DNA from 4 places in the Sphingobium sp. FW305-3-2-15-F-TSA7 genome. Region 3 is predicted to be linked to each of the others. Evidence: riboswitches for the same ligand, from Rfam matches in the RefSeq annotation. Region 3 holds a riboswitch; each other region holds the start of a gene.
The links. Region 3 has a riboswitch for cobalamin ahead of AC3WN8_RS23935 (TonB-dependent receptor plug domain-containing protein). Riboswitches for the same ligand answer to the same signal wherever they lie in the genome.
Positions count from the first base shown of each region.

Region 1: another riboswitch for cobalamin. It lies ahead of cobW (cobalamin biosynthesis protein CobW); the one in region 3 lies ahead of AC3WN8_RS23935 (TonB-dependent receptor plug domain-containing protein).
Region 2: another riboswitch for cobalamin. It lies ahead of metE (5-methyltetrahydropteroyltriglutamate--homocysteine S-methyltransferase); the one in region 3 lies ahead of AC3WN8_RS23935 (TonB-dependent receptor plug domain-containing protein).
Region 4: another riboswitch for cobalamin. It lies ahead of AC3WN8_RS00730 (TonB-dependent receptor plug domain-containing protein); the one in region 3 lies ahead of AC3WN8_RS23935 (TonB-dependent receptor plug domain-containing protein).

Region 1 covers NZ_JBYSZM010000001.1:139,628-141,826, reverse strand. Annotated here, with positions in the region: gene cobW (cobalamin biosynthesis protein CobW) at 1-879, opposite strand, end outside; cobalamin riboswitch at 1,126-1,369, opposite strand; gene AC3WN8_RS00690 (D-alanine--D-alanine ligase family protein) at 1,447-2,199, opposite strand, start outside.
Region 2 covers NZ_JBYSZM010000007.1:155,254-157,452, reverse strand. Annotated here, with positions in the region: gene AC3WN8_RS07525 (hypothetical protein) at 61-738, opposite strand; cobalamin riboswitch at 906-1,123, shown strand; gene metE (5-methyltetrahydropteroyltriglutamate--homocysteine S-methyltransferase) at 1,241-2,199, shown strand, end outside.
Region 3 covers NZ_JBYSZM010000035.1:73,653-75,851, reverse strand. Annotated here, with positions in the region: gene AC3WN8_RS23935 (TonB-dependent receptor plug domain-containing protein) at 1-1,117, opposite strand, end outside; cobalamin riboswitch at 1,199-1,394, opposite strand; gene AC3WN8_RS23930 (polysaccharide biosynthesis protein) at 1,674-2,199, shown strand, end outside.
Region 4 covers NZ_JBYSZM010000001.1:149,040-151,238, forward strand. Annotated here, with positions in the region: gene AC3WN8_RS00720 (ABC transporter ATP-binding protein) at 1-138, shown strand, start outside; gene AC3WN8_RS00725 (phytanoyl-CoA dioxygenase family protein) at 135-827, shown strand; cobalamin riboswitch at 855-1,048, shown strand; gene AC3WN8_RS00730 (TonB-dependent receptor plug domain-containing protein) at 1,192-2,199, shown strand, end outside.

The sequences.
Region 1 (2,199 bases), on a different contig from region 3:
CGCGGGACGCCCCTCGATCGCGATCATGCCCTTGATCCGCAATATGTCGTGATCGGCGATCAGCATGGTCATCGTCGCGAGCAGCGGTTCGACGCCGGCGATCTCGCCGCCCCTGACGACGAAGCTGTCGAAATCGTCATGGTCATGATCGTCTTCGCTGTCGTGATGCGAGGGCCGCGCCGCGAGATCGTCCTCGGCGCCGGCGAACAGGCCGAGCAGCACGCCGGCATCGACCGCGCCGTGCGAAGCGCGAACGATCTTCACGCCATCGCGCGTGTCACCGGATATGTCGGCCTCGATACGCGCCAGGCCATCGCCGTCGACGAGATCGGCCTTGTTGAGGATGACGAGATCGGCGCAGGCGAGCTGATCCTCATACAGTTCCTCGAGCGGACTGTCGTGGTCGAGCGTGGGATCCGCGGCGCGCGCGAGCGCCAGCGCGGCCTCGTCGGTCGCGAACCGCCCCGCCGCAACCGCATCGGCGTCGATCAATGCGATCACGCCATCCACCGTCGCGCGCGTGCGGATATCGGGCCATTGAAACGCCTTCACCAGCGGCTTGGGCAATGCCAGGCCCGAGGTTTCGATGATGATATGTTCGGGCGGGTTGGGCCGGTCGAGCAGCTTGAGCATCGTCGGCAGGAAATCGTCGGCGACGGTGCAGCAGATGCAGCCATTGGCAAGCTCGACGATATCGTCCTCGGGGCAGGCCTCGTCATTGCAGCCCTTGAGCAGTTCGCCGTCGACACCGACATCGCCGAACTCGTTGACGATCAGGGCCAGCCTGCGCCCCTTGGCGTTCTGCAGCAGGTGCCGGATGAGCGTGGTCTTTCCGGCGCCCAGAAATCCGGTGACGACGGTTGTCGGGATCTTGCTCACGCACGCTCTCCCGCTTTGGCGACGGACAGCGGGCATGGGGAAACAAAGGCGATGGTCTTCATGGGGCACTCCCCCGACACCTGAGCAAATCGGTGGCGGGGCTTGCCGACGCTCAGCATCGGTCGGCGCGCGACGACGGGCGGGTGCCGGAAGCACCCGTTACCACGCACCGATGCAGCCCCAGCCGCACGGTTCGTCGCTCAGACGGAGAGTTACCGTGCCGAGACCATCCCCTGGATCAAGGCAAGAGCGACCGGTGCGCTGGCAGGTCTCCTGGCTCGCGGGTCAAAGCTTGATGCACGGCCTTCCCAGATCCCACGCATCCGCGTTCGATCCAGTGGCTGCACCCGCCCCGTCATCGGGGGGTGGGCACCTGTGCATCGCGCTCGCCGCTTACAGTTGCAGGGACAGCCCCGGATTCGGATGATCGCTCATCCTCACCGTGTTCCCGAATTAAGCCCTTTCGGGCACCGGCGCGATCTTTCGAGATGCGGACATCGCCCGCCTCTCGAACGCGGCCATAGGCGAAATCATCGCGCGAACCAATCGCTCAATGCGAGTCCGCGATCACGCCACGCGCGTCGCCAGCCCCACGGAACGCGCGGCGGGGATCAGCCCCTGCCGCTCCAGGCTGTGCGCGACGATGGTTTCGACCAGCTCGGCATGGCTGACCCCGATCGAGCGCGCCGAACGGCTGATCGTCTTACGCGACCAGAGATTGCAGGACAGATTCACTTCCATGAAACGCAACTCACCGGTTGCGGGATCGTAGCGGAATTCGAAGCGGCCATAATCGAAGGGCCAGAGTTCGGGCAGCAGCGCGCGGACATGCCCTTCCAGCCGCGCGACCAGATCCTTGTCCTCGACGGGTTCCAGCGGATCGTCGGCGGTGACGACCAGATTGCGCTTCTCTTCATAGGAGCGGACTTCGCCGGGACGCGCGGTCGGATAATAGCCGAAGCTCGGCAGCAGCCATGGGCCGTTGGCGCCGACGACAGGCACGGCCAGATCGATCAGCGGCGCATAGGGCTCGATGATCACGTCATGGCCGGACGCCAATATGCCTTCGGCATGGGCGCGCGCCTCGGCCCAATTGTCGATGATCTTGACGCCCCAGCTTGCCGACGAGGCATTGGGCTTCACCACCAGCCGTTCCCAGGTGAAATCGGGCTCGCTCACCCCGCCCTGCCCCTGGCGTATGATCGCCCAGGGCGTGACGGGCACGCCGCGCCGCTCGGCGACCGATTTCATCAGATGCTTGTCGTCGGACAGGCCGCGCAGGATCGGCGAAGCGCCGAGGAAGGGCAGGTCCAGCCGGCG
Region 2 (2,199 bases), on a different contig from region 3:
CACGGTCGATAACGGAAAGTCCGAGTCAGATGCGGATATCGGGGGCTCGATGAGCGATACTCACCGTACCCCGACATAAGGCGATCTCTTTTCCCACAGATAGGCCGGCAGACTCCCCAGGGTCTGACGATAGACCGCCCTGCTGATCTGGAAGCGGAGATCCTTGCGGTTCAGGCTCAACCGCCGCCCCTGATACAGGCAGGATGGAAGCGCCGCGACGAACGAGTCCAGAATCTGCGCCTCTTTGCTCGAATCCTGGTCCGCGCGGATCAATCGGTCGCCAGCTTGCGGATCATGTGCGACGAGGCATTCTCCGGCCGCAGCGCCGGCGGACCAATTTTCGGTCTTCAGTGCGATCGCCTGGTCGAAAGAGGCTTGTTCCTCGGGCGCGAGCGGCCGTGCCGGCTGGGCCCGTCGTGCCATGTGCCGCACATAAAGTGCTTCGGCGATATGCGCGCCCAGGCGCAATTGCTGATCCGATCCCATTTGAGCCCCGGATTGTTCGAAGCATTGCGGGCTTGATCGCGCCAGATCCGCGAACGCGGCCTTTTCATCGTCGCTGCCCGGAATGGATTGCGCCAGACGTGCGCTCGCGGCTTGATCCTTGGAGATCAGGCAGCGGGACATTGCCGGTGTCGCGCCGACCGTTCTGGCCGGGGGCGGAGCGGAAAGCCGATCGCTCCGCGAAATGGCGGCGCCCGCATCGATCATGAAGGGCAGGGCGACAAGGAGGAGCATGCACAGAACCTGCCAGCGAAAGCGGAGATCGGCAAGCGGAGTCGTACGAATGCGAACTCCGCAATATCGCCGGATCGGGGCGCCGATGCAGGTGAAGCGCTCTCGCCAGTTAATATGACTGATATAAAGAATTCTTTATATATTGATTGACACGGTTTCGGGCGGCGCTATTCTGAGCCTGTCGAGGTTCTCCGCGTCGTGCTTGCGTCGCGGAGCTAAGACGGGAAGCCGGTGACGTCCCTTGGGATCAGTCCGGCGCTGCCCCCGCAACTGTGAGCGGTGAGTGGCGGTCCAATTCGTGTCACTGATCCGGCAAGGGATTGGGAAGGCCGGACCGCCATGTCGACCCGCGAGCCAGGAGACCTGCCTCGTCAGATAACGTCCTCCGGCGGGGTGCCCGGTCAGGCCGCATGCATGGCTGCGCCCGGACTTGTCCATCGGGCGCGGAGCCCCATGCGCGCGTGTCCGGCCATGCCCTTGCCCCAAGCAAGGTTTGAAGACGATGACCGCAACCGTTGCCACTCTCGGTTTCCCGCGTATCGGCCCCCGGCGCGAGCTGAAATTCGCGCTCGAAAGCTATTGGGCGGGCAAGAGCGATGCTGCCGCGCTCGGGACGGCGGCGCAGGGGCTGCGCGCCGCCGCCTGGGCGCGGCAGAAAGCGATCGGCGCCGATATCCTGCCGTCGGGCGATTTCTCGCTTTACGATCATGTGCTCGACACCAGTGCGATGCTGGGCGCGGTGCCGGCGCGCTATGGCTGGACGGGCGGGGCGGTCGGCCTCGACGTCTATTTCGCGATGGCGCGCGGCGCGCAGACTGCCGGGCATGCGGGCTGCGTGCACGCGCTCGATAGCACCGCGCAGGAAATGACCAAATGGTTCGACACCAACTATCATTATATGGTGCCCGAACTTCATGCGGGGCAGCGCTTCGCATTGTCGTCGACCCGGATCCTCGATGCGTTCGCCGAGGCCAGGGCGCTCGGTTACAGGACCCGCCCGGTGCTGTTGGGTCCCGTCACTTTCCTGACATTGGCGAAAGGCCGCGACGTCGCACCCTTGTCGCTGCTCGATGCGGTGCTGCCGGTCTATGAGGATGTGCTGTGGAAGCTGCACGAAATGGGCGCCGACTGGGTGCAGATCGACGAGCCCTGCCTGGTGCTCGACCTCGATGACGCACAGCGCACGGCATTGCGGGCGGCCTATGCACGGCTCGCGACCAAGGGACCGAAGCTGATGCTCGCCACCTATTTCGGCGCGCTCGGCGACAATCTGCCGCTGGCCGCCGAGTTGCCGGTGCACGGGCTGCATGTCGACCTGGTGCGTGCGCCCGAACAGCTCGATGACGTGCTCGCGGCGGTGCGGCCCAATTTGCTGCTGTCGCTTGGGCTGGTCGACGGGCGCAATGTCTGGCGTGCCGATCTCGAAGCGCTGCTCGACCGGATCGAGCCCGTTGCCGCCGT
Region 3 (2,199 bases):
GCGCAGCGACCGGCTTGATCACGATCTGGCCATAGATGCTGTCGATCCCGGTCTTGGCGGCGGACGGCGAGAAACCGTCGTCGGTGAACAGTTTCGACGTCTCGGTCTCGGCACCGAAGACCGCGCGGAACATCTCCGACAACGTCAGATCGCCCTGATATTCGAAGCGTTCGGTACGGCCGCGCGCAAGGAAGGTCGGTGTCGTGCCGAAATCGGGATTGAAATTGTCGCGATCGATGTCGGCGATGGTGAAGGCGAGGCGGTTCTTCAGCCGTCCGTCGAACAGGCGGGCGTTGATCCCGGCATAGCCGTAGATCTCCTGCGCGGTCGAATATTCGTTGGTATCGCCAAAGGCGTAGGTCGGAGGCGCGAAACCGTCGAGATCGGTGCGGCTGTCGGCGAAGCTGCCACGCAGATCGACGTCGAAATTCTCGCCGAGCGCGATGCCGAGCCGGGCATTGGCGCTATACTGTCGATAGCCGTCACGCTCGGTGCCGCCGGCAAATTGCGACACGCCGTCGGTGCGAAACCAGTTGCCGCCGATCGAGCCGGAAAAGGCGCCGCTGCTGCCCGAGATCAGGGCAGTGGCGTTGGCGCTGTCATAGGATCCGTATTCGGCGCGGGCACGGGCCTGGAACCCTTCGCTCGGGCGTGCCGTCAGGATGTTGACCACGCCGCCCAGCGCCTGGCTGCCCCAGGGCACCGAATTGGGGCCGCGCACGACTTCGATCCGGTCGATGTTGCCGATCATCAGATTGCCGAAATCATAGGCGCCCGACGGCGCCGACGGATCGCCGACGCGCACCCCGTCGATCAGGACGAGCGTCTGGCCGTCCTCGGCGCCGCGGATGCGCACCGCCGTCACCGAACCGGGGCCGCCGGTACGCGTCACCGAAACGCCGGGCGTGCGCATCAGCAGATCGGTCGCGATCACTGCCTGGCTGCGCTCGATCGCGGCGCGGTCGATGACGGTGACGGCCTGGCCGGTCTCGTCGGCATCCTGCGCGGCGCCGATCGCGGTGATGACGATGTCGGCGCTGGCGTCGGCGGAGGCATCATTGGCCAGCGCAGGAGACGCGGTGGCGAGAATGATGGCGAGAGTCGATATGGTCTTCACGGATATGTCCCTTCGTTCAACGACGTCACGATGTCGCCAAACGAGGAAGACCTCGCCCGCCCGGTGCACCCCGCCCGTGTGGAAGAACGACGATGACGGGCAGGTCTCCTGGCTCCCGGGTCAACGCCTTGTTCGTGCCGCCTTCCCGGATTGCTCCAGTGGCATGTGGCACGATGGCTCGCCGGTTACAGTAGCGGGGGCTGCCGAGGCTTCGGCCATAGCCGCACCCCGTTCCCTTTTGATCCCGTCGCCGGGAACCCGTCATGAGCGGGCGCATAACCGTGCGGCACGTCGAACGCCAACCCTTTCTTGTCTGTGCAATGGTGGCGTTGCGGTCTTGCGCCGGTGGACGAGACCGATGAACATTGCTAGCGTCAACCGCTGCAATTCTGATCGCCTACCGACTGATAATTTGCTGTTGTCCGAGAAAATATGCCGAAAAATGAGATGTTTGTTCGATTGATCGTGCCGTTGTGTATATTCAGATACTGAAAAATTGGCAGATCTGTTGCTGTCCCGACATGTCGCTGAAAGTTGGATGGGAGTGGAGAACGCCATGTTCAAACGCTTCCCTCTGAGCTTCTTGGCCGAGTTGCCGCGCCCGGTGAAGAAAGCTCTTGTCATTCTGACGGACATGACATGCTGCGTCGTGGCGATGGTGATCGCGCTGTATCTCCGGCTCGGATTCATACCGGAGGTTACGAGACCACTGCTCCTCGCGACCGGAATGTCGATCTTCCTATGTGTGCCCATATTCTGGGGCATTCATATTTATCGCGCCGTTTTTCGGCACGTCGGTCCGCTCTCCATACTCACCATTGGGCGTGGCATCGTTCTTTTTGCGATCCCTTATGCGGGGTTGTTTACACTATATGGAATCCCCGGCGTGCCGCGGACCATCGGCCTGCTCCAGCCGGTCATATTGTTCCTGCTCGTCATTGGCTCCCGTGCACTCACCGTGCAATTGTTCCGCCTGTCCGAGAACGGATCGGCACCGGCGGCCAAACCGAATGTGTTGATTTACGGAGCTGGTTCCGCCGGCCGGCAGCTTGCCTCGGCTTTGCGTCAGGGAGGGCAGATGG
Region 4 (2,199 bases), on a different contig from region 3:
GATCGCGGCGTGCTGGTCGCCGACGGTGCGCCGCTCGACGTGCTGACCGCCGAACGCCTGCGCCGCGTCTACGGCATCAGCGCGATGATCGACCCGCCGATGATCGTGCCCATCGCCCGTTCGCTGGAGCCGCTATGACCGATGATCTCTTCGCCGCGCAGGGTTTTTGCGCCGTTCCGCTGTTCGATCCGGAAACCGTCCGCGCGGCGCGCGACGATATCGCCGAACAGGTCGATCGCGTCGCGCGTGCGCTCTACATGCCGTTCGAACACAGCCTGCCCGATGTGCCGCTGGGCGACAGGCTCGATCGCATCGCGGCGGCCGAGCGGTCCTATGCCAATCTGCTGCGCGTCGCGATCTGTACCGATGCGCATCGCGGGCCGCGCCTTGCCGCGCTGGCCGGCAGCCCCATGCTTCTCGATACCGCCGCGCGGCTCGCGGACCGGCCGATCGCTGGATCGGTCATGCGCGTCCGCGCCAGCATCGCGGCGTTTCCCGAGCATCGTCATGACTGGCATTCGGATGTCGCGATCGATGACGGGACGAGTTGCGGCCGCGTCCGCATCACCGCGTGGATGCCATTGAGCGATGCCGGCCCGGGCAATGGCGGGCTGGATGTCGTACCCGGCAGACGATCCACGCCTTTCCTGCATCGGCGCGACGATGGCTTCGCTATCCCTGAAGAGACGCTTGCCGGCCTGCCGCGTGTCCAGCCCGATTGTCCTGCGGGCACCGTGCTGTTCCTCGACCGCTTCACCCCGCACCGCACGCTGCCGGTGGTGGGCGCCGCGCGCTTCGCGCTTGTCATCTGGTTCAAGGCGGGATGAGCGTTGACGCACCGCAGCATCGGACTTAATGCCGGACCCGCGAAAGGTTCCCCGGGGACGGGGATGAAAAGGGAACGGGGTTCGAGACCCCGGCTGCCCCTGCAACTGTGAGCGGCGAGCCATCGGGCCATATGCCATTGGGATCCCCAGGATCCTGAGAAGGCGGCACGAACCGGCATTGACCCGCAAGCCAGGAGACCTGCCCGTCGCGGTCGTCTTTCGCGCGGACAGGGTGTGCCGAGCGGACGGGGGTAAACCCGAGCGACGACATGCACGGACCGCGTTTTCGCGGGGGTCGATGCATGCCCGTTCGGCAGCATGACTCCGCTTGAGCGCGGCCCATTTGTCCGGGGTACGCCGCTCAATGTTGAAGTCCATTTCGTTTCTCCCGCTATTGCTCTCGACCGCCGCCTATGCGCAGGATGAGGCTCCATCCCCCATCGACGAGGGCGGCGAGGCAATCGTCGTCACCGCGACGCGCCTTCCCGTCACCGCCGATCAGGTGCCGGCATCGCTGACCGTGATCGACAAGGCCGCGATCGACGCATCGCAGGCGGTGATCGTCTCCGACCTGCTGGTGCGGACACCCGGCATCACGATCACGCGCAATGGCGGCTATGGCACGTCGACCGGCGTCCGTATTCGTGGCGCCGACAGCGACCAGACCGTGGTGGTGATCGACGGCGTCAAGTTGAACGATCCGTCGTCGACGGGCGGCGGCTATAATTTCGCCAACCTCATGATCGGCGATACTGCGCGCATCGAGATATTGCGTGGGCCGCAGTCGATCCTGTGGGGCAGCCAGGCGATCGGCGGCGTCGTCAACATCGTGACCGCCTTGCCCGACCGTCCGCTCGAAGCGAGCTTCGATATCGAGGCGGGCTCGCGCGAGACGGTGAGCGCACGTGCCGGCATCGGCGGCAGCATCGGGCCCGTGCGGTTCCGCGTCGCCGGCTTCAATTTCGTCACCGACGGCATCAGCGCGCTGTCGCCACGCGTCGGCGCGACCGAGCGCGACGGCTATCGCAATCGTGGCGGCAATGCCCGACTCAATATCGATCTCGGCGACGGCGCGATGATCGATCTGCGCGGCCTCTACTCGACGGGGCGCGTCGATATCGACGCCACCACCGCCGATACGCCCGCCTATAATCTCAGCGAGGAAGCGTTCGGCTATGCCGGCATCGTCGTGCCGCTGTTCGGCGGCAGGCTGGTCAACCGCTTCGCCGTCTCCGCGACCCAGACCGATCGCGACGGCTTCGATCCGCGCCGCGCCCGGCCGCGCAATCTCGACAGCACCGGCTGGGCGAAGCGCTACGAATATCAGGGCACCGCGACGATCGCCGAGGGCTGGCAGGCGAGCTTCGGGGTG